DNA from 3 places in the Variovorax sp. 278MFTsu5.1 genome. Region 1 is predicted to be linked to each of the others. Evidence: predicted binding sites of a transcription regulator. Region 1 holds the regulator's gene; each other region holds the start of a gene.
The links. The regulator LexA, encoded in region 1, represses DNA repair genes until DNA is damaged. The targets are predictions, from matches to a motif close to ACTGTATNNNNATACAGT.
Positions count from the first base shown of each region.

Region 2: the regulator LexA is predicted to act here: its motif matches at 5,186-5,203, upstream of imuA (translesion DNA synthesis-associated protein ImuA).
Region 3: the regulator LexA is predicted to act here: its motif matches at 3,475-3,492, upstream of recA (recombinase RecA).

Region 1 is NZ_CP157622.1:3,782,915-3,790,204, reverse strand. Features, by position in the region: gene ABL844_RS17625 (3-hydroxyacyl-CoA dehydrogenase) at 1-1,263, opposite strand, end outside; gene ABL844_RS17620 (MFS transporter) at 1,414-2,571, opposite strand; gene ABL844_RS17615 (D-2-hydroxyacid dehydrogenase family protein) at 2,568-3,575, opposite strand; gene ABL844_RS17610 (hypothetical protein) at 3,700-4,077, opposite strand; gene lexA (transcriptional repressor LexA) at 4,223-4,906, opposite strand; gene ABL844_RS17600 (asparaginase) at 4,980-5,945, shown strand; gene adk (adenylate kinase) at 6,009-6,665, opposite strand; gene kdsB (3-deoxy-manno-octulosonate cytidylyltransferase) at 6,803-7,290, opposite strand, start outside.
Region 2 is NZ_CP157622.1:4,173,120-4,180,409, reverse strand. Features, by position in the region: gene ABL844_RS19410 (aconitase X swivel domain-containing protein) at 1-223, shown strand, start outside; gene ABL844_RS19405 (dihydroxy-acid dehydratase) at 220-1,920, shown strand; gene ABL844_RS19400 (porin) at 2,040-3,173, shown strand; gene ABL844_RS19395 (Bug family tripartite tricarboxylate transporter substrate binding protein) at 3,191-4,156, shown strand; gene ABL844_RS19390 (aldo/keto reductase) at 4,143-5,081, opposite strand; gene imuA (translesion DNA synthesis-associated protein ImuA) at 5,218-6,018, shown strand; gene ABL844_RS19380 (Y-family DNA polymerase) at 5,987-7,290, shown strand, end outside.
Region 3 is NZ_CP157622.1:6,708,818-6,716,107, reverse strand. Features, by position in the region: gene ABL844_RS31370 (biotin--[acetyl-CoA-carboxylase] ligase) at 1-454, shown strand, start outside; gene ABL844_RS31365 (sporulation protein) at 463-663, shown strand; gene ABL844_RS31360 (sensor histidine kinase N-terminal domain-containing protein) at 682-2,124, opposite strand; gene ABL844_RS31355 (response regulator transcription factor) at 2,180-2,851, opposite strand; gene ABL844_RS31350 (MarR family winged helix-turn-helix transcriptional regulator) at 2,924-3,409, opposite strand; gene recA (recombinase RecA) at 3,556-4,659, shown strand; gene recX (recombination regulator RecX) at 4,702-5,166, shown strand; gene ABL844_RS31335 (SRPBCC family protein) at 5,144-5,578, shown strand; gene ABL844_RS31330 (RraA family protein) at 5,612-6,283, opposite strand; gene ABL844_RS31325 (SDR family oxidoreductase) at 6,513-7,283, shown strand.

The sequences.
Region 1 (7,290 bases):
CACGCGCTGCGTGACGAAGCCGCCACTGTCGCGGATCACGCTGACGGCCTTGCCGTCGCGCGCGAAGAGTGCGTGCGCGGCATCGCGGATGTCTCGGCGCGTGGCCGGGTTGGTGGCGAGCACGCGGCGCTTGGTGGCCGCGTCGTCGATCAGCATGTCGATGCCGACGGTGCGCGTGGCGTCCAGGCGCTCGACCGCGGCCACCGTCGTCACGTCGAAGCCCAGCGGCGCCACCAGGATCAGCGAATGCGGCGCGGCGGTGGCGCCGCTGTCGATCTGCGCACCCAGCGTGTTCACCAGGCGCAGCAGCTCGGCACGGCGTGCCGCACGCGGCGACACCCACACCGAAGGCGTGCCCTCGACCACCGGTGCGGGCGCCTCGGGCGCCTGCTGCATCACGCCGTCGTCGTAGCGGTAGAAGCCTTCACCGGTCTTGCGGCCCAGCGCGCCGGCGGCAAGGCGCTGCGCGGTGATCACGCTGGGGCGGAAGCGCGGCTCCTCGAAGTACTGGTGATAGATCGACTCCATCACCGGGTGCGACACGTCGAGCGCCGTCAGGTCCAGCAGCTCGAAGGGGCCGAGGCGGAAGCCGGCCTGGTCCTTGAGGATGCGGTCGACGGTCGCGAAGTCGGCCACGCCTTCGCCCACGATGCGCAGCGCCTCGGTGCCATAGCCGCGGCCGGCGTGGTTGACGATGAAGCCGGGCGTGTCCTGCGCCTGCACGGCGCTGTGGCCCATCTGCGTGGCGTAGCCGGCGAGCTGCTTGCAGACCTCGGGCGAGGTCTTGAAGCCCGCGACCACCTCGACCAGCTTCATCAATGGCACCGGGTTGAAGAAGTGGAAGCCCGCGACGCGCGCCGGATGCTTCAGGCCGGCCGCGATGGCCGTCACCGAGAGGGAGGAGGTGTTGGTGACCAGGGTGGCGGTCTCGGTCACCACGCCTTCGAGCTCGCTGAAGAGCTTGCGCTTGACTTCCAGGTCTTCGACGATGGCTTCGACGATCAGGTCGCAGCCCGCCAGCGCCTGGATCGAATCGACAGCCTTCACGCGGGCGATGTACGCGTCGCGCATGGCGGCATCGATCTTGTTCTTCTCGTGCAGCTTGTTCCATTGGGCGCAAAGGGCTTCGCGCCCGCGTTCGGCGGCGCCCGCGAAGCTGTCGAGCAGCAGCACCTCGCTGCCTGCCTGCGCCGCGATCTGCGCGATGCCGCGCCCCATGGCGCCGGCGCCGACGACGCCGATTCGGGAGTAGTTCACTGTCATTTGCTGGAGATTTTCACTGGTTGGGTGGTATCCGGACCTGCGGGGCAGGCCTCGACACAGGTGCCGTACGCATCGGCACCGCCGTCGAAGTCTTCGATTTTGCAGCCCCGCGCGGGCGGGGCGCGACGGGTTTTACGCGGGGGCGCGCTTTCAGGGCGCACGACGGCTGCGGTCGATGGCCACGCTCAGCGAGATGGCGACCATCAGCAGGCCGAGGCCGACCCAGCTCATCCATGCGCCCGCATCGTTGGCGAGCAGCCAGCCACCCAGCGCTGCGCCCACGGCTTGCCCGGTGTAGATGCCGGAACTGTTGAGCGCCACCGAGCCCGGCGCCAGCGCGGGCGCCAGGCCCACCAGGCGGGCCTGCTGCGCCGAGTTGGTCGCGAAGCAGCCCAGTCCCCAGGGAACGAGCACCACCGCCAGCCACGCCAGCGTGGAGGCCAGCGGCCACAGCAGCAGGCTGGAGGCGATCAGCACCGTGGTGACGAGCACCATGCGCCCGGCGCCCACGCGGTCGATGAAGCGGCTGACCACCATGTTGCCGACCAGCCCGCAGGCACCGAACAACGCCCACATCACGCTCAGCGTGGTGGCGTCGGCGCCGAAGCTCTGCTTGAGGATCGGGCCGAAATAGCTGAACAGCACGAACTGGCCCGCGCCCTGCAGCGCCGTGACCGAGACGATGCCCATCAGCACCGGGCTGCGCAGCACGCGCGACCATGCGGCGGCCGTCAGCGCGGCGGGGCGGATGCCGTTGGGCAAGGTGAGCCACACCGATGTCGCGCTCGCGACACTGAGCGCCGCAATCGCCGCAAAAGCCATGCGCCAGCCAAGGTGCCCGCCGATCAGCGCGCCGATGGGCAGGCCCAGCACCGAGGCCATCGACCAGCCGAGAAAGACGAAGGTCACGGCGCGTCCGCGATGCTCGGGCGGTACCAGCAGGCCGGCGCAGGCAGCGGCTTGCGGCGTGAAGATGGCCGGCGCGATCACCGTGAGCATGCGCACCGGCAGCAGGGCGCCGAAGGTGGGCATCAGCGCGCAGAGCACGTGGCCGATGGCGTACCAGAGAAGGGTGAGGGCGAGGAGCTGGCGGCGGTCCCATCCGGCCACTGCGGCGGCCAGCAACGGTGCGCCTACGCACATGACCGCCGCGGCGGCAGTGATGAGCTGCCCCGCCGTGGCGGCCGTGACCGAGAGCGAGACGCTGATCTCGTTGAGCGTGCCGGGCACGACCATCACGCCCGTTCCGATCACGAAATTGCCGGCAAGCAGCGCCCAGAGCGCCCTCCGTGGCGCCGGCTGGCTCACCGACGGACCTGCAGCGCGCCGGGATTCACGATGTTCGTGGGGTTGCCGTTGATGTAGCTCACGACGTTGTCGAAGGCCTGGCCGAAGTAGCTCTCGTAGCTTTCCTGCTCGACGTAGCCGATGTGCGGCGTGCAGATGCAGTTCTCGAGGCGCAGCAGCGCGTGGCCCTGCAGCGGCGGTTCGCTCTCGAACACGTCGACGGCCGCGAGCCCCGGGCGGCCGCGGTTGAGGGCCGCGAGCAAGGCATCGGCCTCGACCAGCTCCGCGCGCGAGGTGTTCACGAACAGGGCGGTCGGCTTCATGCGCGAGAGGTCCTCGAGGGTGATGAGGCCGCTGGTCTCTTCGTTGAGCCGCAGGTGCACCGACAGCACGTCGGCCGCGGCGAAGAACTCATGGCGGTTCTGGGCCACCTGGAAGCCGTCGGAGCGCGCCTTGGCGCAGCTGGCTTCACGGCCCCAGATCACGACCTGCATGCCGAAGGCCTGCCCGTAGCGCGCCACCAGCTGGCCGATGCGCCCGTAGCCCCAGATGCACAGAGTCTTGCCCTTGAGTACGGAGCCGATGCCGAAATTGGGCGGCATCGAGGCCGACTTGAGCCCGGACTGCTGCCAAGCTCCGTGCTTGAGGTTGCTGATGTACTGCGGCAGCCGGCGCATGGCGGCCATGATGAGCGCCCAGGTGAGCTCGGCGGGCGCCTGGGGAGAGCCGGAACCCTCTGCCACGGCCACGCCGCGCTCGGTGCAGGCCGCGACGTCGATGTGCCCGGCGACGCGCCCGGTCTGGGAAATGAGCTTGAGCTTCGGGAGCTTCTCGATGAGCTGGCGCGAGATCTGGGTGCGTTCGCGGATCAGCACGATCACGTCGGCGTCCTTGAGTCGGACCGACAACTGCCCAATGCCTTTGACCGTGTTGGTATAGACCTTGGCCGCGTAGGCGTCCAGCTTGGAAGCGCAGCGCAGCTTGCGTACGGCGTCCTGGTAATCGTCGAGGATCACAATGTTCATGGCGTGCCATTGTGCCTCGCAGCATTGGAATGTCGCGCCGGCGAACGTTTGGATACCCGCCCTGCAGCCGCTTGCAGAGCGGTTCGGGCCCGGTACAGGATCCGATACCGGGCTCAGTGCAGGTTCAATGCAGACGTGTCGAGCGAGGGGCCGCGGCCAGTGTTTCGGCGGCTTCCAGAGCGGCCAGGCGGTCGAGTTCGGCGCAGACGTCGGCCATGCGGCCGGAGATCAGCACCCGATTGCTGTTGCGCTGCTGGCCCTTGCCGTCGACCACGCGGACCACGCGCAGCGGGCGTGCCGCAGCGGCTGCTTCAGAAGGGGCGGTGCCGCCGGTGCGGGCTGTACAGGCGGGGCGCACGGCCACGTAGCGCAGTCCAGCGGAGGACTCTGCGGAATCGAGATGATCCCTGCGATGGGAGGGGCGGCGTGCGGGCATCAGCCGGTTGGCCAGCGATTGCAGCGGCATCCAGATGTCGGCGATGGCGAGAAGGGCGATTCCCATGTGAACTCCAAAAAAGTATGAGGTTGAACACAGGCAGGATTTCTTGAATCGGCCGCGACAGGGTGATGGCGACTCTTCGCCATACGCCCGCCACCTGTCGCTGCCGGATGGGGTGCTGTTGCTCTGGAAAGCAGGTCGCAGCGGCCTACATCAGCATGGTGTTCCGAATGAGTCCGACGGCGAGGCCTTCGATTTCGAAAGGCTCGCCGGGCTGCACGATGATGGTCGGGTAATCGGGGTTCTCGGCGTGCAGCTCGATGACCTGTTTGTTGCGCTTCAGGCGCTTGACGGTCACTTCGTCGCCCAGGCGCGCGACAACGATCTGGCCGTTGCGTGCTTCCTTGGTGGCCTGCACCGCGAGCAGGTCGCCGTCCATGATGCCGGCGTCGCGCATCGACATGCCGCGCACCTTGAGCAGGTAGTCGGGCTGGCGCTGGAACAGCGTGTTCTCGACGTAGAAGGTCTGGTCGACGTGCTCTTGAGCCAGGATTGGCGAGCCGGCTGCGACGCGGCCGATGAGCGGCAGCGCCAGCTGGGCCATGCCGGGCAGCGAGAGGGAGAACTGTCCACCCTCGCGATGGCGCGTTTCGTTGAGCGAGCGCAGCGCGTCGCCCTTGAGGCGGATGCCGCGGGAAGTGCCGCTGACCAGCTCGATGACGCCCTTTCGCGCCAGTGCCTGCAGGTGCTCTTCGGCGGCATTGGCCGATTTGAATCCGAGTTCATTGGCGATTTCGGCGCGCGTGGGTGGCGCACCGGTGCGTGCGATGGCGCTCTGGATGAGGTCCAGGATCTGCTGCTGGCGGGCTGTAAGCTTCACGGCGAACTGCATGTGTGGTTCCTTGCGGCACTGGTTGGATATCCAGTGCCTGTATTTTTAACCAGTTTTTAGAAGTTGACAAGCCATGGTCAATTCCTCTTCGTCCGAACTGCCGCGCCGTGTGGTGGTTCTGGGCACCGGCGGCACTATCGCGGGCCGGGCCGCCAGCAGCGGCGACAACATCGGCTACACCGCCGCGCAGGTGGGCGTGGCCGACCTGCTGGGCGGCATCGAGGCACCCGACGGCGTGATGCTGGAGGCCGAGCAGGTGGCTCAGGTCGACAGCAAGGACATGTCCTTCGCCATCTGGCAGCAGCTGGCCCGGCGCTGCGCGCACTGGCTGGCGCAGGCCGATGTGGCGGGTGTGGTGATCACGCACGGCACCGACACGATCGAGGAAACCGCGTTCTTCCTGCATTCTGTGCTGGTGCCGTCCAAGCCCGTCGTGCTGACCTGCGCGATGCGCCCGGCCACTGCGCTGTCGCCGGACGGTCCGCAGAACGTTCGTGATGCGATCAGCGTCGCCGCCACACGGGGTGCGCACGGAGTCACCGTGGTGTGCGCGGGGGCGATCCAGGCCGGCGTCGACATTCAAAAGGTCCATACCTATCGGCTGGACGCCTTTGCTTCGGGCGATGCGGGCCCCGTGGGCTATGTGGAGGAGGGCGAGGTACGCCTTGTCCGGTCGTGGCCGCAAGGCGGAACGCTGCCGGTAGTGAAGCTCTTCGGTGCTACCGAGGTGCAGTGGCCACGCGTGGAGATCGTGATGAGCCACGCCGGTGCCAGCGGTGCGGTGATCGAGGCGCTGCTTCAGGCGGGCGGAGTGGATCCTCTGCGCGGGCTGGTGCTTGCCGCCACCGGCAACGGCACCTTGCACCATGCGCTGGAAGCGGCCGCGCTCAAGGCCCGGGACGCCGGCATCGAGGTGCTCCGAGCCACGCGCTGCTCGAGCGGGCGCATCCTGCCGAAGGCGGGGGATCCGCTTCGCGATGCGGGCTCGCTGACGCCCGCGAAGGCCCGCATCGCCCTGATGCTCGAATTGCTGGGCTGAAAGCAGAACCGCCCCTCTGGAGGGGCGGTTTGCTGCGAGTCGGATGATCGGTCGATCTTTCGATCAGCTGCTCAGCGCGGCCAATGCGCGCTGGGTGATCTCGTCGACCGTGCCCACGCCCTTGATGGCGCGGTACTTAGGCGCGGCGGCCGGATCGGCCTTGGCCCAGGCGGAGTAGTAGTCGACCAGCGGACGCGTCTGCTGGCTGTACACGTCGAGCCGCTTGCGCACGGTTTCTTCCTTGTCGTCCTCGCGCTGGATGAGGTCCTCGCCGGTCACGTCGTCCTTGCCTTCCACCTTGGGCGGGTTGAACTTGACGTGGTAGGTGCGGCCCGAAGCCGGATGCGAGCGGCGGCCGCTCATGCGCTCGATGATGTCGCCGAAGGGCACGTCGATCTCGAGCACGTAGTCGAGCTTGACGCCTGCCACCTTCATGGCGTCGGCCTGCGGAATGGTGCGGGGGAAGCCGTCGAACAGGAAGCCGCTAGCGCAGTCGGGCTGCGCGATGCGTTCCTTCACGAGATTGATGATCAGGTCGTCGCTGACCAGTGCGCCGGCGTCCATGACGGCCTTGGCCTGCAGCCCGAGGGGCGTGCCGGCCTTGACGGCTGCGCGCAGCATGTCGCCGGTCGAAATCTGGGGAATGCTGTATTTCTGGCAAATGAAGGCCGCTTGCGTGCCTTTGCCCGCCCCGGGCGCGCCCAGCAAAATTAGTCTCATGGTGTCCTCGGACGGTTCTTAGATTTTGTGTCGCGCCGAGCGTCGGCCCCATGGCTGGGCTGGGCGGAGTTGCTTCGAGGATAGCATGCGTGCCCTTCGGGAAATCCCGCTGTCGGTGGCCGTGGAGACGCGCAGGCTCAGGCGCCGGCCGCCGCGAAGACGGCTCGCACGCGCGCCAGGTCTTCCGGCGTGTCGATGCCGGGCCCCGGCGCCACATGGCTCACATGCACCGCGATGCGATGTCCGTGCCACAGCGCGCGCAGCTGTTCGAGTGCCTCCGTCGACTCGACGGGCGCAGGGGGCAGCGAAGGAAATCGCCGTACGAAGCCGGCGCGGTAGCCGTAGATTCCGATGTGGCGCAGTGCCGCGGGGGTGGCAGGCAGCATCGCAGGTGCGGCGCCATTGGCGGAGCCGTCGCGCCACCAAGGGATCGGCGCGCGGCTGAAGTACATCGCGTTGTCCTGCGCATCGAGCACGACCTTCACGACATTGGGATTCATGAAGTCGCCGACCGAGTCGATCTCGTGGGCGGCGGTGCTCATCGCCGCCTCGGCGTGCGTGGCGAGCGTGGACGCCACGGCGTCGATCAGCGCGGGGTCGATCAGCGGCTCATCGCCCTGTACGT
Region 2 (7,290 bases), 390 kb from region 1:
GTTCCACATGACGCGGCTCATGAAATCGGCGCCGGCCGCTTTCCTGTTCAACGAGATGACGACCAAGATGGCGCTGGGCGCGGTGGTCACGCACGCGCCTTCGATGACCGACTTCGAGCGCGACCCGCTCGAATGCATAGAGACCGGCGACTGGGTGCGCGTGGACGCCGACCGTGGCGTGGTCGAGATCACCAAGAAGAACAACAAGGGAGCCCAGCCATGACCCGCCCCCTGCGCAGCAACTTCCCGCGCGGCTCCTACCTCTGGTCGGTGCGCAACGCGCACTGGCGCGCGCTCGGCATTCCGGAGGAGGACTGCGAGAAGCCCAAGATCGCGATCGTCAACAGCTCCTCCGAGCTGGCCGCCTGCTTCAGCCACCTCGACCGCGTGGCGGCGGAGATCAAGGAGGCCATCCGCGCGGCGGGCGGCGTGCCCTTCGAGATCCGCACGGCCGCGCCCAGCGACTTCATCACCGGCGCCGGCGCGCGCGGCGCCTACATGCTGGCGGCGCGCGACCTCGTCACCAACGACATCGAGGTGGCCGTCGAAGGCGCGCAGCTCGACGGCATGGTCTGCCTCACCTCCTGCGACAAGACCGTGCCCGGCCAGCTCATGGCGGCCGCGCGGCTGAACATCCCGACGCTGCTCGTGCCCTGCGGCTACCAGCCCAGCGGCGAGTACAAGGGCCACCACATGGACATCGAGGAGGTGTTCATCGGTGCGATGCATGCCGTCACGGGCAACCTGCCGGTGGAAGAACTGGTGGGCATGAGCCGGGAGGCCATCCGCGGCCCCGGCGTTTGCTCGGGCCTGGGCACGGCGAACTCGATGCACATCGTCTGCGAAGCGCTGGGCATGGCGCTGCCGGGCAGCGCGCCGGTGGCGGCGCTGAGCCCGAAGATGATGGCCGACGTGCGCGCGGCCGGCACGCGCATCGTGCAGATGGTGTGGGACGACCTGAAGCCCCGCGACATCCTCACGCCCGGCGCCTTCGCCAACGCGGTGCGCGCGGTGCTGTCCATCGGCGGCTCGCTCAACACCGCCAAGCACCTGCAGGCGGTGGCGACCGAGGGCGAGACCGGTGTCGACGTGTACGGCATGTTCGAGCGCCTCGGCCCCGAGACGCCGGTGCTGGCCGGCGTGCGGCCCATCGGCAACGACTCCATCGAAGCCTTCGAAGCGGCCGGCGGCTGCCGCGCGCTGATGAAGCAGCTCGAGCCGCTGCTCGACACCGGCGTGCGCACCGTCACCGGCGGCACTGTCGCCGACAATCTGCGCGATGCCGAGGTGGCCAATGCCGAGGTGATCCGCCCCATCGGCCGGCCTGTGGCGCCGCTGCCGGCCATCGTGCTGCTGCGCGGCAACCTCGCGCCGGAGTCGGGCCTCATCAAGACGGGCATCGCCGAGCGCAAGGTGCGGCGCTTCACCGGCCCGGCCGTGTGCTTCTGGACTTCGGACGCCGCCATCGCCGCGCTGAAGAAGGGCGAGATCGTGCCCGGCCAGGTCGTCGTGATGCGCGGCGCTGGTGCCTGCGGCGGCCCGGCCATGGGCGGCGGGGCGTCGCGCGTGGTCTTCGCCGTCGACGGCGCGGGGCTGGGCGACCAGGTGGCGCTGCTGACCGACGGGCATCTCTCGGGCCTGGTCTGCAAGGGGCTGGTGGTGGCCGAGGTGTCGCCCGAGGCCGCGCTGGGCGGCCCGCTCGGGCTGGTGCGCGACGGCGACACCATCACCATCGATCTCGACGCGCGCCGCCTCGACATCGAGCTGAGCGACGCCGAACTGCAGGCGCGCCGCGACGACTGGCAGGCGCCGCCGCCGGTGCACGACACCGGCTGGCTGCAGCAGTACCGGCGCAACGTTGGGCCGCTTTCGAAGGGCGCCGTCCTCGTGCGCGTCGAGCGCACCGCGCCCCCGGGCTAGACCTCTTCCGATCACGGCTTTTGCCAACCGGTGCGGACCCCCGTCCGCATCCGGTGGCGCAGCCCTGCGCGGTCGTTCCGAGTTTTTCAACCAAGAGAAGAAGCAGGAGACAAGAAACCATGAAGAGAATCTTGATGTGGTCGGCGCTGGGGCTCGCCAGCAGCGGCGTCGCACAGGCGCAATCCAGCGTGACCGTGTTCGGCGTGATGGACCTCGGCATCCAGTACACGAACGGTGCCGGTCCGGGCGGCGGCTCGGTGAAGGCGCTGTCCAACGGCGGGCTGTCCACCAGCCGGCTGGGCTTTCGCGGCACCGAGGACCTGGGCGGCGGCCTGCGCGCGGGTTTCTGGCTCGAAGGCAGCCTGAACCCCGACACCGGCACCGGCCGCCCGAGCAATTCCAACAACCAGGCAAGCGGCGCGGGCACGGCGGGCCCGATCACCTTCGACCGCATGTCCTTCGTGAGCCTGTCGTCGGACAAGCTGGGCGAGCTGCGGCTGGGCCACGACTTCATTCCCACTCACTACAACAGCATCTACTTCGACCCGTTCAACGCCAACGGCGTGGCGCGCGCGGGCAACCTCACCTTCGCGGCCGTGGGCACCGGGCCGCTGCCCACCACCATCACCGGCAGCAACACGGTGAGCTACTGGCTGCCGCCCAACCTCGGCGGCTTCTACGGCATGGCGATGGTGGGCACCGGCGAGAACGACTCGACCCTGGCGAACCGCCACGACGGCAACTTCGCGGGCGCGCGCTTCGGCTTCGCATCGGGCGCCTTCGACGTGGCGGCGGCCGTCACCCGCTCGAAGTTCAATGCCACCGCCACCGTCGGCAACTACACGCACGCCAACATCGGCGGCTCGTGGGACGCGGGCTTCGCCAAGTTCTTCGCGCTCTACAACAAGGTGACGGTGAAGCTGGCGGCCGGCACGGTGCGCAAGAACACGGCCGAGATCGGCGCGCACATCCCGGCTTTCGAAGTCGGGCGCATCCGCATCAGCTACGCCTACCTCGACGACCGCAGCGACGAGAGCCTGCGCAACGCCAACGGCATGCCGCGCAACCGCGACGACGCGCGGCAGTTCGGCATCGGCTACGTGCACAACCTCTCCAAGCGCACCGCGCTCTACGGCACCTACGCACGGCTGATGAACAGCGGGCAGGCGCGCTACGTGGTCAGCGGCGGCGTGGCGCCGGCGGCCGGGCATCGCTCGACCGGCTGGGAATTCGGCGTGCGCCATCTCTTCTGAAGCGGAGGGCCGTCATCATGCGACGCAGAACACTCGCCCTGGCGGCCCTTGCCGCCGCCACGGCATTGCCCGGCACGGCGGCAAGGAGCGCCGACACATTCCCCAACAAGCCGCTGAAGCTGATCGTGGGCTTCGCGGCTGGCGGCGGCGCCGACGTGCTCACGCGCATCATCGCGGAGGGCCTGTCCAAGCAGCTCGGCCAGCAGGTGATCGTGGAGAACCGCCCCGGCGCCGACGGCGTGCTGGCCGCGCAGGCCACCTCGTCGGCCAGGCCCGACGGCTACACGCTGCTGATGGGCACCAACACCGCGATGGTGGCCGCGCCCACGCTGCGGCCGACGCCGCCCTACGACCCCTTCAAGGCCTTCACGCCGATCAGCTCGGCCGGGCAGTTCTCGATGTTCCTGGTGGTGCCTGCGAGCCTGCCGGTGAAGAGCGTGAACGAGTTGCTCGCGCTGGTGGCGTCGAAGCCCGGCGCGCTCAATTCGGCGTCGAGCAACAGCGCCTCGGAGCTCGCGATGCTGCAGCTGCTGGGCGACCGCAAGGTGGTCAACGCGCGCTACAAGGGCGACATGCAGGCCATGACCGACCTGCTGGGCGGGCAGATCCAGATGATGTTCACCACCGGCACGCTGGCGCCGGGCTTCGTGAAGGAAGGGCGCATCCGCGCGCTGGTGACGCTGCTGCCGCAGCGCAGCGCCCTGTTGCCCGACGTGCCCACGGGCGGCGAGCTGGGGCTGGGCAAGCTCACCATCACGCCGTGGGCCGGCTTCTTCGGGCCGCCGGGGCTGCCGCAGGCGATCACCGACAGGCTCTCGCAGGAACTGCAGAACACGCTCAAGCGCCCCGAGGTGCACGCGCAGTTGGTGCAGCAGGGCTTCGAGGGCTATGGCATGAGCCCCGCGAAGTTCACCGAGTTCTTCCGCACGCAGTACGACGCCTTCGGCGCCACCGTGCGCGAGCACAACGTCAAGTTCGAATAGCAGCGGCCTCGCGGCGCCAGAAGGCCGCGTCGGGAAAGCTGCCCGCGCCGGCGGCCGCGTTGTCGGCCATGTGCTCGCGGCGGCTGGTGCCTGGAATCGTGCATGTCACGGCCGGGTGGCTCAGCACGAACTTCAGCAGCACCTGCGCCCAGCTGTTGCAGCCGATCTCGCCGGCCCAGGGCGGCAGCGGCTTGTCGCGCAGCCGGCGCAGCAGTCCGCCGCCGCCGAAGGGCATGTTGACGATCACCGCCACGCCGCGCTCGGCCGCCAGCGGCAGCAGGCGCTGCTCGGCCTCGCGCGCGTCGAGCGAGTAGTTGATCTGCAGGAAGTCGAGCTTCTCGGCCTTCAGCACCGCCTCGACCTCTCCGTAGGCCGAGGCCGTGTAGTGCGTGACGCCGATGTAGCGCACGCGGCCCTTTTCCTTCCAGCCGCGCAGCGTGGCGAGATGCGTGCGCCAGTCGACGAGGTTGTGCACCTGCATCAGGTCCATGTGCTGCGTGCGCAGCCGCGCGAAGGACTGCTCCATCTGCGCGATGCCGGCTTCGCGGCCCGAGGTCCACACCTTGGTGGCGAGGAAGGGCCTGACCTGCTGCTTCGATGCTGCCAGCAGCTCGCCGGTGGTTTCCTCGGAGCGGCCGTACATCGGCGAACTGTCGATCACCGTGCCGCCGGCCGCGAACAGGGCATCGAGCACGCCGGGCAGGCGCGCGTATTCCTCGGTGCCGGGGCGCTGGTCGAAGCCGATCCAGGTGCCGCAGCCGATCACGGGCAGCGCCTCGCGGGTGGAGGGGATGGGGCGGGTGTTCATGGCTGGCTTGGACTGGGGTTGGGCGAAGGCGGGGAGCGCGGCGCCGGCGCACAGCGCGGCGCCCATACGCAGCAGTTCGGCGCGGGTGAGGTGGAAAGGAATCGTCGGGGGCTGCATCCGTGGCCAGTATCCGACGATGGGAAAGGCGCAGCTCGCCGCAATGTGAAACGCTCTGTGAAGAAGAAACGGCTTTTCCGGCTTCGGGTTGTGGCTCATGAAATACTGTATGAAAATACAGTTAACAGTCATCGCCATGGGCCTCTCTTTCCTCGATTCCTTCTCCGCTGCCGCGGGCCGTGGCGTCTGGCATGCCGACGAACTCGGCCTTGCCGACGCGCAGGTCGTCGCCACCGGCCATGCCGCGCTCGACGCGGAACTGCCGGGCGGCGGCTGGCCGGTCGGCGCGATGACGGAACTGCTGCTGCCTGCGCCCGAAGCCCATGTCTGGCGGCTGCTGCTGCCCGCGCTGGCGCAGGCGGTGGCCGCGCGGGGCGGGCCGGTGGTGCTGATCGGCGCGCCCTACGAGCCCTGCGGCGCCTCCCTCGCGGCGCAGGGGCTGCCGGTGGAGGCGCTGATGTGGGTGCGCAGCGAGGCCCCGGCCGAGCGGCTGTGGGCCTGCGAACAGGCGCTGCGCTGCGCCGATGTGTCCGCTGTCTTGGCCTGGCTGCCGCAGGCGCGGGTGGGCGAGCTGAGGCGGCTGCAGCTGGCGGCCGCGCAGCACGAGGTGCTGCTCTTCGTGTGCCGGCCCGAGTCGGTGGCGCTGTCGGCATCGCCTGCGCGGCTGCGCATCAGGGCCGACCGCAGCCAGGCCGATGTCTCGCAGATCGAACTGAACATCCTCAAGCGACGCGGCCCGCCGCTGGCCGCACCTGTGATGCTGCCGGCGCGCAACGAGCGCATGGCGGCACTGCTTGCCGCCGCCCGGCTGCGGCGCAAGCTGCGCCTGCAGCAGCGGGGCACGGTGCCGGCCGGTGCGGCGTCGGCCACGGTGGTGCGCATCGACGCATGGAAAGGAGGCCCGGATGCACTGGATCGCCTTGCAGTGGTTGCCTGAAGCCGACGCCTCCGACGCCCCGACGCTTCCCACGCTCGAAGCCCTGGGCTGGTGGGCCCTGAAGTACACGCCCCACGTCGCCTGGCTCGACGAAGCCCTGATGCTCGAAGTCTCCGCCTGCGAGCGCCTCTGGGGCGGGCGCATGCAGCTGATGCGCCTGCTGGTGGCCGACAACCCCGTGCCCGACGCGCGCATGCTGGGCGCACAGGGCACTACCAGCCTGATCGCGCTGGCGCGGCTGCGCCTGTTCGCGCGCGAGGAGAAGCGCCCGAAGGACGTGCCTGCCGGCCTTCCGCTCGACACGCTGAGCGCCGCGCGCGAGCACCTCGACCTGCTCGCGCGCCTGGGCTGCCGCACCTGGGGCGAGGTGGCGGCGCTGCCGCGCGGCGGACTCACGCGGCGCTTCGGCGCCGGGCTGCGCGAGGCGCTCGACATCGCCTGGGGCCTGCGTCCCGAAAGCCATTGCTGGCTCACGCTGCCCGACGTGTTCGAGCAGAAGCTGGAGCTGCCCGCGCTGGCCGAGACCGCGCCCGAGCTCATGTGGTCGGCCAACCGGCTGCTGACGGCGCTGCAGATCTGGCTGCGCGCCCGCCAGCGCGGTGCGCGCGCGCTGGAGCTGCAATGGACGCTCGACCTGCGGCGCCTCAACGGCGTGAACCTGCCGCCGCACGAGCAGCTCATCGTGCGCACGGCCGAGCCCACGCAGGATATGGCGCACCTGCGCCGCCTGCTGTCCGAAAAGCTGGCCCTCGCCACGCTGGCAGCGCCCGCGAGCTGGATCAGGCTGCGCACGCTCGAAACCGACCCGTGGGCCGGCGCCAGCACCAGCTTCCTGCCGGAAGACAACCGCAAGGGCGACAGGCTGCACGAGATGGTCGAGCGGCTCAGCGTGCGGCTCGGTCCGCAGCAGGTGGTGGTGCCGTCGGCGCAGGCCGACCACCGGCCCGAGCGCAAGCAGGCGTGGCGGCCTGCATTGCAGAAGGAAAAGGGGAAAGAGAAAGCGGCCGACGACAGGAGCCGGAAGCAGGCTGCCGCAGTGGCTTCGCAGCCCGACGCCGTCTACCCGCCATGGCTGCTGCCCGAACCGCTGCTGCTCGAAATGGATGGCGAGCGCCCGTGCTACCGCGGCCCGCTGAGCCGGCTGATCGGCCCGCAGCGCGTCGAGACCGGCTGGTGGGGCGACAAGGAAGAGGGCGGCCAGCCCGCGATGCGTGACTACTACGTCGCGGAAAGCCCCGAGGCCGGGCTGGTGTGGATCTTCCGCGAGCGGCC
Region 3 (7,290 bases), 2.9 Mb from region 1:
GTGGCCCAACGACGTGTGGGTCGACGACCGCAAGCTGGTCGGCATCCTCATCGAAACCGCCCTGCCCTCCGATGGCGGCCCGGATGCGTCGCGCTATGTGGTGATCGGCATCGGCATCAACATCGGCGCGCGCGAGGGCGACGGCATGCGCACGCCGCCGGCATGGCTGCACCAGTGGCGTCCTGGAGCCAGTGCTCCCGAGGTGCTGGCCGAACTGGCCGAGCCGCTGGTGCGGACGGTGCTCGACTTCGAGGCCCGCGGCTTTGCTCCTTTCGCCGAACGTTTTGCCGCGCGCGACGTGCTGCGCGGGCGCGAGGTGGCGCTCAGCGACGGCACCGCAGGCCTGTGCGAGGGCGTGGCCTGGGGCGGCGAACTGCAGGTGCGCACCGACGCCGGCCTGCAGCTCATTTCCAGCGATGAAGTGAGCGTGCGCCCTCGCGGCATGTCTTTCTGACCGCCACCATGAAGCTGCGCCTGCTCCTCGTCGTCCTGTTGCTGGCCAATGCCGGCTACTTTCTCTGGGCGCGCGGCGATCTCGCGGGCTTCGGGCTCGCGCCGGCCAGCCTCGCGGAGCGCGAGCCGCAGCGCATGGCGCGGCAGATCCACCCCGAGTGGCTGCAGATCCGCAAGGAAGCGCCGAAGGCCGCCGCGCCGGCGCCCTGACGAACTCCCGCTGCCGTCTCAGGACGGCTGCTCGCCTTCGAATCGCACCGTGAAGAGCGCGCCCGGTGGCTGCTTGCCGGGATGCGCGTCTTCCAGCTTCACCTGCGCGCGGTGCTGGTTCGCGATCTCCAGCACGATCGGCAGGCCCAGCCCCGAGCCGTCGGCCTCGTTGCCGAGCACGCGGTAGAAGGGCTCGAACACCAGTTCGCGGTCGGCCTCGGCGATGCCGGGGCCGTTGTCCTCCACCTGCAGCAGCAGCACGTGGCCGAAGGGGTCGGCCAGCACGCGCACGGTGATCAGGCCGGGGCGCTCGGGCGTCGAGGGCGTGTAGTTGATGGCGTTGTCGACCAGGTTGCGCACCAGCTCCTTCAGCAGCGTGGGGTTGCCGTCGAACGCCACGCCCGGCGCGCCGGGCTCGACGCCGTCGTAGCCCAGGTCGATGCGCTTCTCGATGGCGCGGGGCACCGCCTCGCGCACCACCTCGATGGTCAGCTTCGCGAGGTCGCAGGGCTGGTGGTGCGCGTTGGCGCTGTTGCCCTCGGCGCGCGCCAGCGACAGCAGCTGGTTCACCGTGTGCGTGGCGCGCTTGCTCGCGCGGCCGATCTGCTTGAGCGACTGCTTCAGCTCGTCGGCGTTGGCGCCCTCGCGCTGCGCCAGGTCGGCCTGCATGCGCAGGCCCGCCAGCGGCGTCTTCAGCTGGTGCGCCGCGTCGGCCAGGAAGCGCTTCTGCGTGCCGATGGAGTCGTTGAGCTTGTCCAGCAGCTCGTTCACCGAGGACACCAGCGGCACCACTTCCAGCGGCACCGAGGATTCGTCCAGCGGGCTCAAGTCGCCCGGGCGGCGCTCGCGGATGCGCGCCTCCACCACCGACAGCGGCTTGATGCCGCGCACCAGCGCCAGCCAGATCAGCAGCACCGCCAGCGGCAGGATGGCGAACTGCGGCAGCAGCACGCCCTTGATGATCTCGGCCGCCAGCACCGACTGCTTCTCGCGCGTCTCGGCCAGCTGCAGCAGCGTGGGCGGCACGTCGTCGGTGCCGCTGGCGATCCACATCGAGGCCACGCGCACCGGCTGGCCGTGCACGTCGCTGTTGTGCAGGAAGACCTGGCCGGGCGGCAGCGGCTCGTCGAGGCCGGGCTGCGGGATGTCGCGCTCGCCGCTGAGCAGGTTGTCGTAGCCGTCGAGCAGCTGGTAGTAGACGTGGCCGGTCTCGTCGGCGCGCAGGATCTCGCGCGCCGACTGCGAGAGCACGAACTGCGCGTGTCCCTCCTTCACCGTCACCAGCTCGGCCAGCGCCTTCACGTTGTGCTCCAGCGCGCGGTCGTAGGGCGCGTTGGCGATGCCCTGCGCCACCAGCCAGGTGACGCCGATGCTCACCGGCACCAGCAGCAGCAGCGGCGTGAGCATCCAGTCGAGGATCTCGCCGAACAGGGAGCGCTGCGCGCGCTGGAACAACTTCATCGCGCCGATTCCTCTGGCGTGCCGCCGCCCGCGCGTGGCGGCTGCCGTGTGGTCGTCACTGGATCTTTTCGAGGCAGTAGCCCAGCCCGCGCACCGTCGCGATGCGCACCGGGCCCTTCTCGATCTTCTTGCGCAGCCGGTGGATGTAGACCTCGATGGCGTTGAGGCTCACCTCCTCGCCCCATTCGCACAGGCGGTCGACCAGCTGGTCCTTGCTCACCAGCCGGCCGGCGCGCTGCAGCAGCACTTCGAGCAGGCCGAGCTCGCGCGCCGAGAGTTCGATCATCTTGCCGTCGATGGTGGCCACGCGGCCGGCCTGGTCGTACACCAGCGGGCCGTGGCGGATGGTGTTGCTGGTGGCGCCCATGCCGCGCCGCGTGAGGGCGCGCACGCGTGCCTCGAGCTCCTGCAGGCTGAAGGGCTTGGCCATGTAGTCGTCGGCGCCGTGGTCGAGGCCCTTGACGCGCTCCTCCACGCTGTCGGCGGCGGTGAGCACCAGCACCGGCAGTTGCGAGCCGCGCGCGCGCAGCCGCTTGAGGATCTCGATGCCGTGCAGGCTGGGCAGCCCGAGGTCGAGGATCAGCAGGTCGAATTCGTCATGGGTCATGAGCGCGGTGTCGGCCTGCGAGCCGTTGGCCACGTGGTCGACCGCCGCGCCCGAGGTGCGCAGGCTGCGCAGCAGGGCATCGGCCAGCACCTGGTCGTCTTCGGCAATCAGAATCCGCATGCGTCACCTCCGGCCTGTTTCAGGTGTCGGGCGTCCTCGGGGCGCCGTTCACGGTTGTCTCTTCGCAGGAGTCTAGCCCGCCGTATAGGCTTCGAGTCCGATGGTTACCACGGTGGCGATCTCGTCGCCCACGCTGCTCCTGAACTCCTTCTCGGCCTGCGTCACCGCGCCGCGGAAGGCGTCCAACCAGGCGAGCCCGTCGGCGGTGAAGAGCACGCGCCGCGCCCGCGCGTCCAGCGGATCGGGCCCGCGCGTGACCAGCCCCCAGGCCTCGCACTGGTCGACCAGCGCGCCCATCGCCTGCTTGGTCATGCCGGCGCGCTCGGCCAGTTCGGTGAGGCGCGAGCCCTCGCGCGACAGGTGCCGCGTGATGTGGATGTGCGCCGCGCTCACCTGCGCGCGCGCCGCGAGGTTCGACAGGGCCAGCGGCACTTCGACGTCGTGCGCCATCAGCTCCAGCACGCGCTCGTCGAAGCGGCGCATGGCGTGGCCCAGCAGGCGGCCCAGGTGGGTCTGGCGCCAGGCGTCCTGGTCGGCGGGAAAGGGGGCTTCGGCCATGGCGCCGAATGGTAAAGCAAACTGACCAAAAAACAGGTTTACGCCGAGGAATCAGCCCCTACACTACTGTTCAAGCATCCAGCCTGTAGTTAAACGCAGATGGATGGTGTCACAGACAAGCCATTGATCTTCAAGGAGTTTTTCACATGGACGCAGCAGTCAAGGGTTCGAACATCGGCGCCAACAGCGAGAAGGCCAAAGCCCTGCAGGCCGCGCTGGCCCAGATCGAAAAGCAGTTCGGCAAGGGCACCATCATGCGGCTGGGCGAGGGCGAGGCGCTGGAGGACATCCAGGTGGTCTCTACCGGCTCGCTGGGCCTGGACATCGCCCTGGGCGTCGGCGGCCTGCCGCGCGGCCGCGTCGTCGAAATCTACGGCCCTGAATCCTCGGGCAAGACCACCCTCACGCTGCAGGTCATCGCCGCCATGCAGAAGCAGGCCGGCACCTGCGCCTTCGTCGACGCCGAACACGCCCTCGACGTGCAATACGCCCAGAAGCTCGGCGTGAACCTGTCGGACCTGCTGATCAGCCAGCCCGACACCGGCGAGCAGGCGCTCGAGATCGTCGATTCGCTGGTGCGCTCGGGCGCCGTCGACCTGATCGTGGTCGACTCGGTCGCCGCGCTCACGCCCAAGGCCGAAATCGAAGGCGAGATGGGCGACTCGCTGCCCGGCCTGCAGGCCCGCCTGATGAGCCAGGCGCTGCGCAAGCTCACCGCCACGATCAAGAAGACCAACTGCATGGTCATCTTCATCAACCAGATCCGCATGAAGATCGGCGTGATGTTCGGCTCGCCCGAAACCACCACCGGCGGCAACGCGCTGAAGTTCTACGCCTCGGTGCGCCTGGACATCCGCCGCATCGGCACCATCAAGAAGGGCGACGAGGCCATCGGCAACGAAACCAAGGTGAAGGTGGTGAAGAACAAGGTCTCGCCTCCGTTCAAGACGGCCGAGTTCGACATCCTGTTCGGCGAGGGCATCAGCCGCGAGGGCGAGATCATCGACATGGGCGTGAACGCCAAGATCATCGACAAGTCGGGCGCCTGGTACGCCTACAACGGCGAGAAGATCGGCCAGGGCCGCGACAACGCCCGCGAGTTCCTGCGCGAGAACCCCTCGCTGTCGCGCGAGATCGAGAACAAGGTGCGCGAGTCGCTGGGCGTGCCGCTGCTGGCCGCCGATGCCGACGACGTCGCCGAGAAGCCGCAGAAGGCGGCCAAGGCCGACAAGGCAGAGAAGGGCGAGTAACCAGTCAGGGCGCGGCTCTCGGGGCCGCGCCGGCGACCCCGCATGGCATTCGACGCCCCATCCCTCAAAGGCCGCGCGCTGCGCCTGCTGAGCCAGCGCGAGCATTCGCGCGCAGAGCTGGAGCGCAAGCTGGCGAAGCACGAGGAAGAGCCCGGCACGCTGGCGAAGGCGCTCGATGAACTGGAGGCCAAGGACTTCATCAGCGAGCCGCGCGTGGTGGCTTCGGTGCTGCACCAGCGCGCGGCCAGTTCGGGCGCGCTGCGGGTGAGGCAGGAACTGCAGGCCAGGGGTATCGCGCCCCAAGCCGTCGCCGAGGCGGTGGCCAGCCTGCAGGAAACAGAGGTCGAGCGCGCCACGGCCGTCTGGCGCCGCCGATTCGACGCTCCGCCCGCCGATGCGAAGGAGCGCGCGAAGCAGATGCGATTCCTGATGGCGCGCGGCTTCTCCGGCGCCGTCGTCTCCAAGGTGCTCAGGAGCGATTTCGATGAAGCAGCACAAGAACAGTGAAGAGGGCGCGGCGCAGTCCCGCGTCATCACGCAGCGCGTCGCTTGCGAGTGGCGTCGCGCCTATGTGCTGGCGGCCGATCCGAGGCGGCTTCCCGAATGGGCCAGTGGCCTCGCGAAAAGCGCGCTGGTACCGCACGGCGACCACTGGATCGTGCGCACGCCCGAGAGCGGCGAGGCCCGCATGCGCTTCGCGCCGCGCAACGACTTCGGCGTGCTCGACCACTGGGTGGCGCCCGAGGGCGTGCCCGAGGTCTACCTGCCGTTGCGCGTGATCGGCGTCGCGCCGGATGCCTGCGAGCTGCAGTTCACGCTGCTGCGCCAGCCGCACATGGACGACGCGGCCTTCGAGCGCGATGCGCAGTGGATCGCCCGCGACCTGCGGACCCTGCGCGACCTGCTCGAGGCAGATTGACTGTCCGATCGCAGGCGCGGCAGCCGGCGGCGCTCAGAACTTGCGGTATTTCAGGTAGGCCTCCTGCGGGTCGGTGCCCGCGAGGATGGCGGTGCGCACGAGGTTCTCGCGGCCCATCATGTGCTCGGCCTCGGCAATGATGGACTCGGCTTGCGCGAGCGGCAGGCGGATCACGCCATCGGTGTCGGCCAGCAGCAGGTCGCCCGGGTTCACCGTGACCTCGCCGATGCGCACCGGCACCTCCATCGCCTCGGGCAGCCAGTAGCCCACGATGTCGCGCGGCGTGAAGTAGCGGTGCCACACCTGGAAGCCCTGCCGGATGATGAATTCGGCGTCGCGCACGCCGCCGTCGGCGATCACGCCCAGCACGCCCTTGCGGCCCAGCGTCTCGGCCGAGAGTTCGCCCATGTGCGAGACGGTCGAGTCGTTCGGCTGGATCACCGCGATGTGGCCCGGCCTGGCGCGCGAGAGAAAGCCGGTCCACGCCATCAGCGTCTCGTGCGGATCGGCCGCGGGGTCGACGCGGCCGTTCACCGTGAAGGCCGGCCCGCAGAGTTTCTGGCCGGGGATCAGCGGACGCAGCGTGGGCGGCAGCGTGAAGTCGCGCAGCCCCGCGGCGCGCATCACGTCATGAAGGACGCCGGTGTAGCAGGCCTGCAGGCGGGCGAGCTGGGAGGCCGGCGGCGTGTCGGGAGTCTGGGCCATGTGTGAATCCTGTTTTCTTTATAAAAACACTTTTCACGAATGAGATTAACGATCGGGCCAATGGTAAAGGCTGGGGTTTGCGCGAGTTCGCGGGTAATCACTGAGTCAGGAGTCGGCGAATAGGGGTTGTGACGGGGACGGCGATGCACCCGACTCGCGTATATTTGATTTCATCAGTGAAATTCATATTTCACATGTACGCAGCAACTCCCAACCAAAGGACCTCCCAGTGACTTCACGCGTTCAAGGAAAGAACATCCTCGTTACCGCAGCCGGCAAGGGCATCGGACGCGCCAGCGCGCTGGCGCTGGCCCGCGAAGGCGGCACCGTGTGGGCCACCGACGTGGACACGGCGGCGCTGGCCGAGCTCGCCGAGCTGGCCCGCGAAGAGGGCCTGGCAAGCCTGAAGACCGCCACGCTCGACGTGCGCGACACCGCCGCGGTGCAGGCCTTCGCCCAGGCCACGGGGCGGCTGGACGTGCTCTTCAACTGCGCCGGCTACGTACACGCCGGCAACATCCTGGCCTGCGAGGAGGCGGACTGGGACTTCAGCATGGATCTCAACGCGAAGTCCATGTACCGCACCATCCGCGCCTTCCTGCCCGCCATGCTGGAGCGCGGCGGCTCGATCATCAACATGGCCTCGGCTGCCTCCAGCGTGAAGGGCGTGCCCAACCGCTTCGTCTACGGCGCCTCGAAGGCGGCAGTCATCGGGCTGACCAAGGCGGTGGCGGCCGACTTCATCCAGCAGGGCGTGCGCTGCAACGCCATCTGCCCGGGCACTGTCGAGTCGCCCTCGCTGCGCGACCGCATCGCGGCCCAGGCAGAGCAGGCCGGCACCGACGAGGCCGCGGTGCGCGCCGCCTTCGTGGCGCGCCAGCCCCTGGGGCGCGTCGGCAAGCCGGAGGAGATCGCCGCGCTGGTGGTGTATTTGGCTTCCGACGAGTCGGCCTTCACCACCGGTGCGATCCATATGATCGACGGTGGATGGTCGAACTGAACGGGGA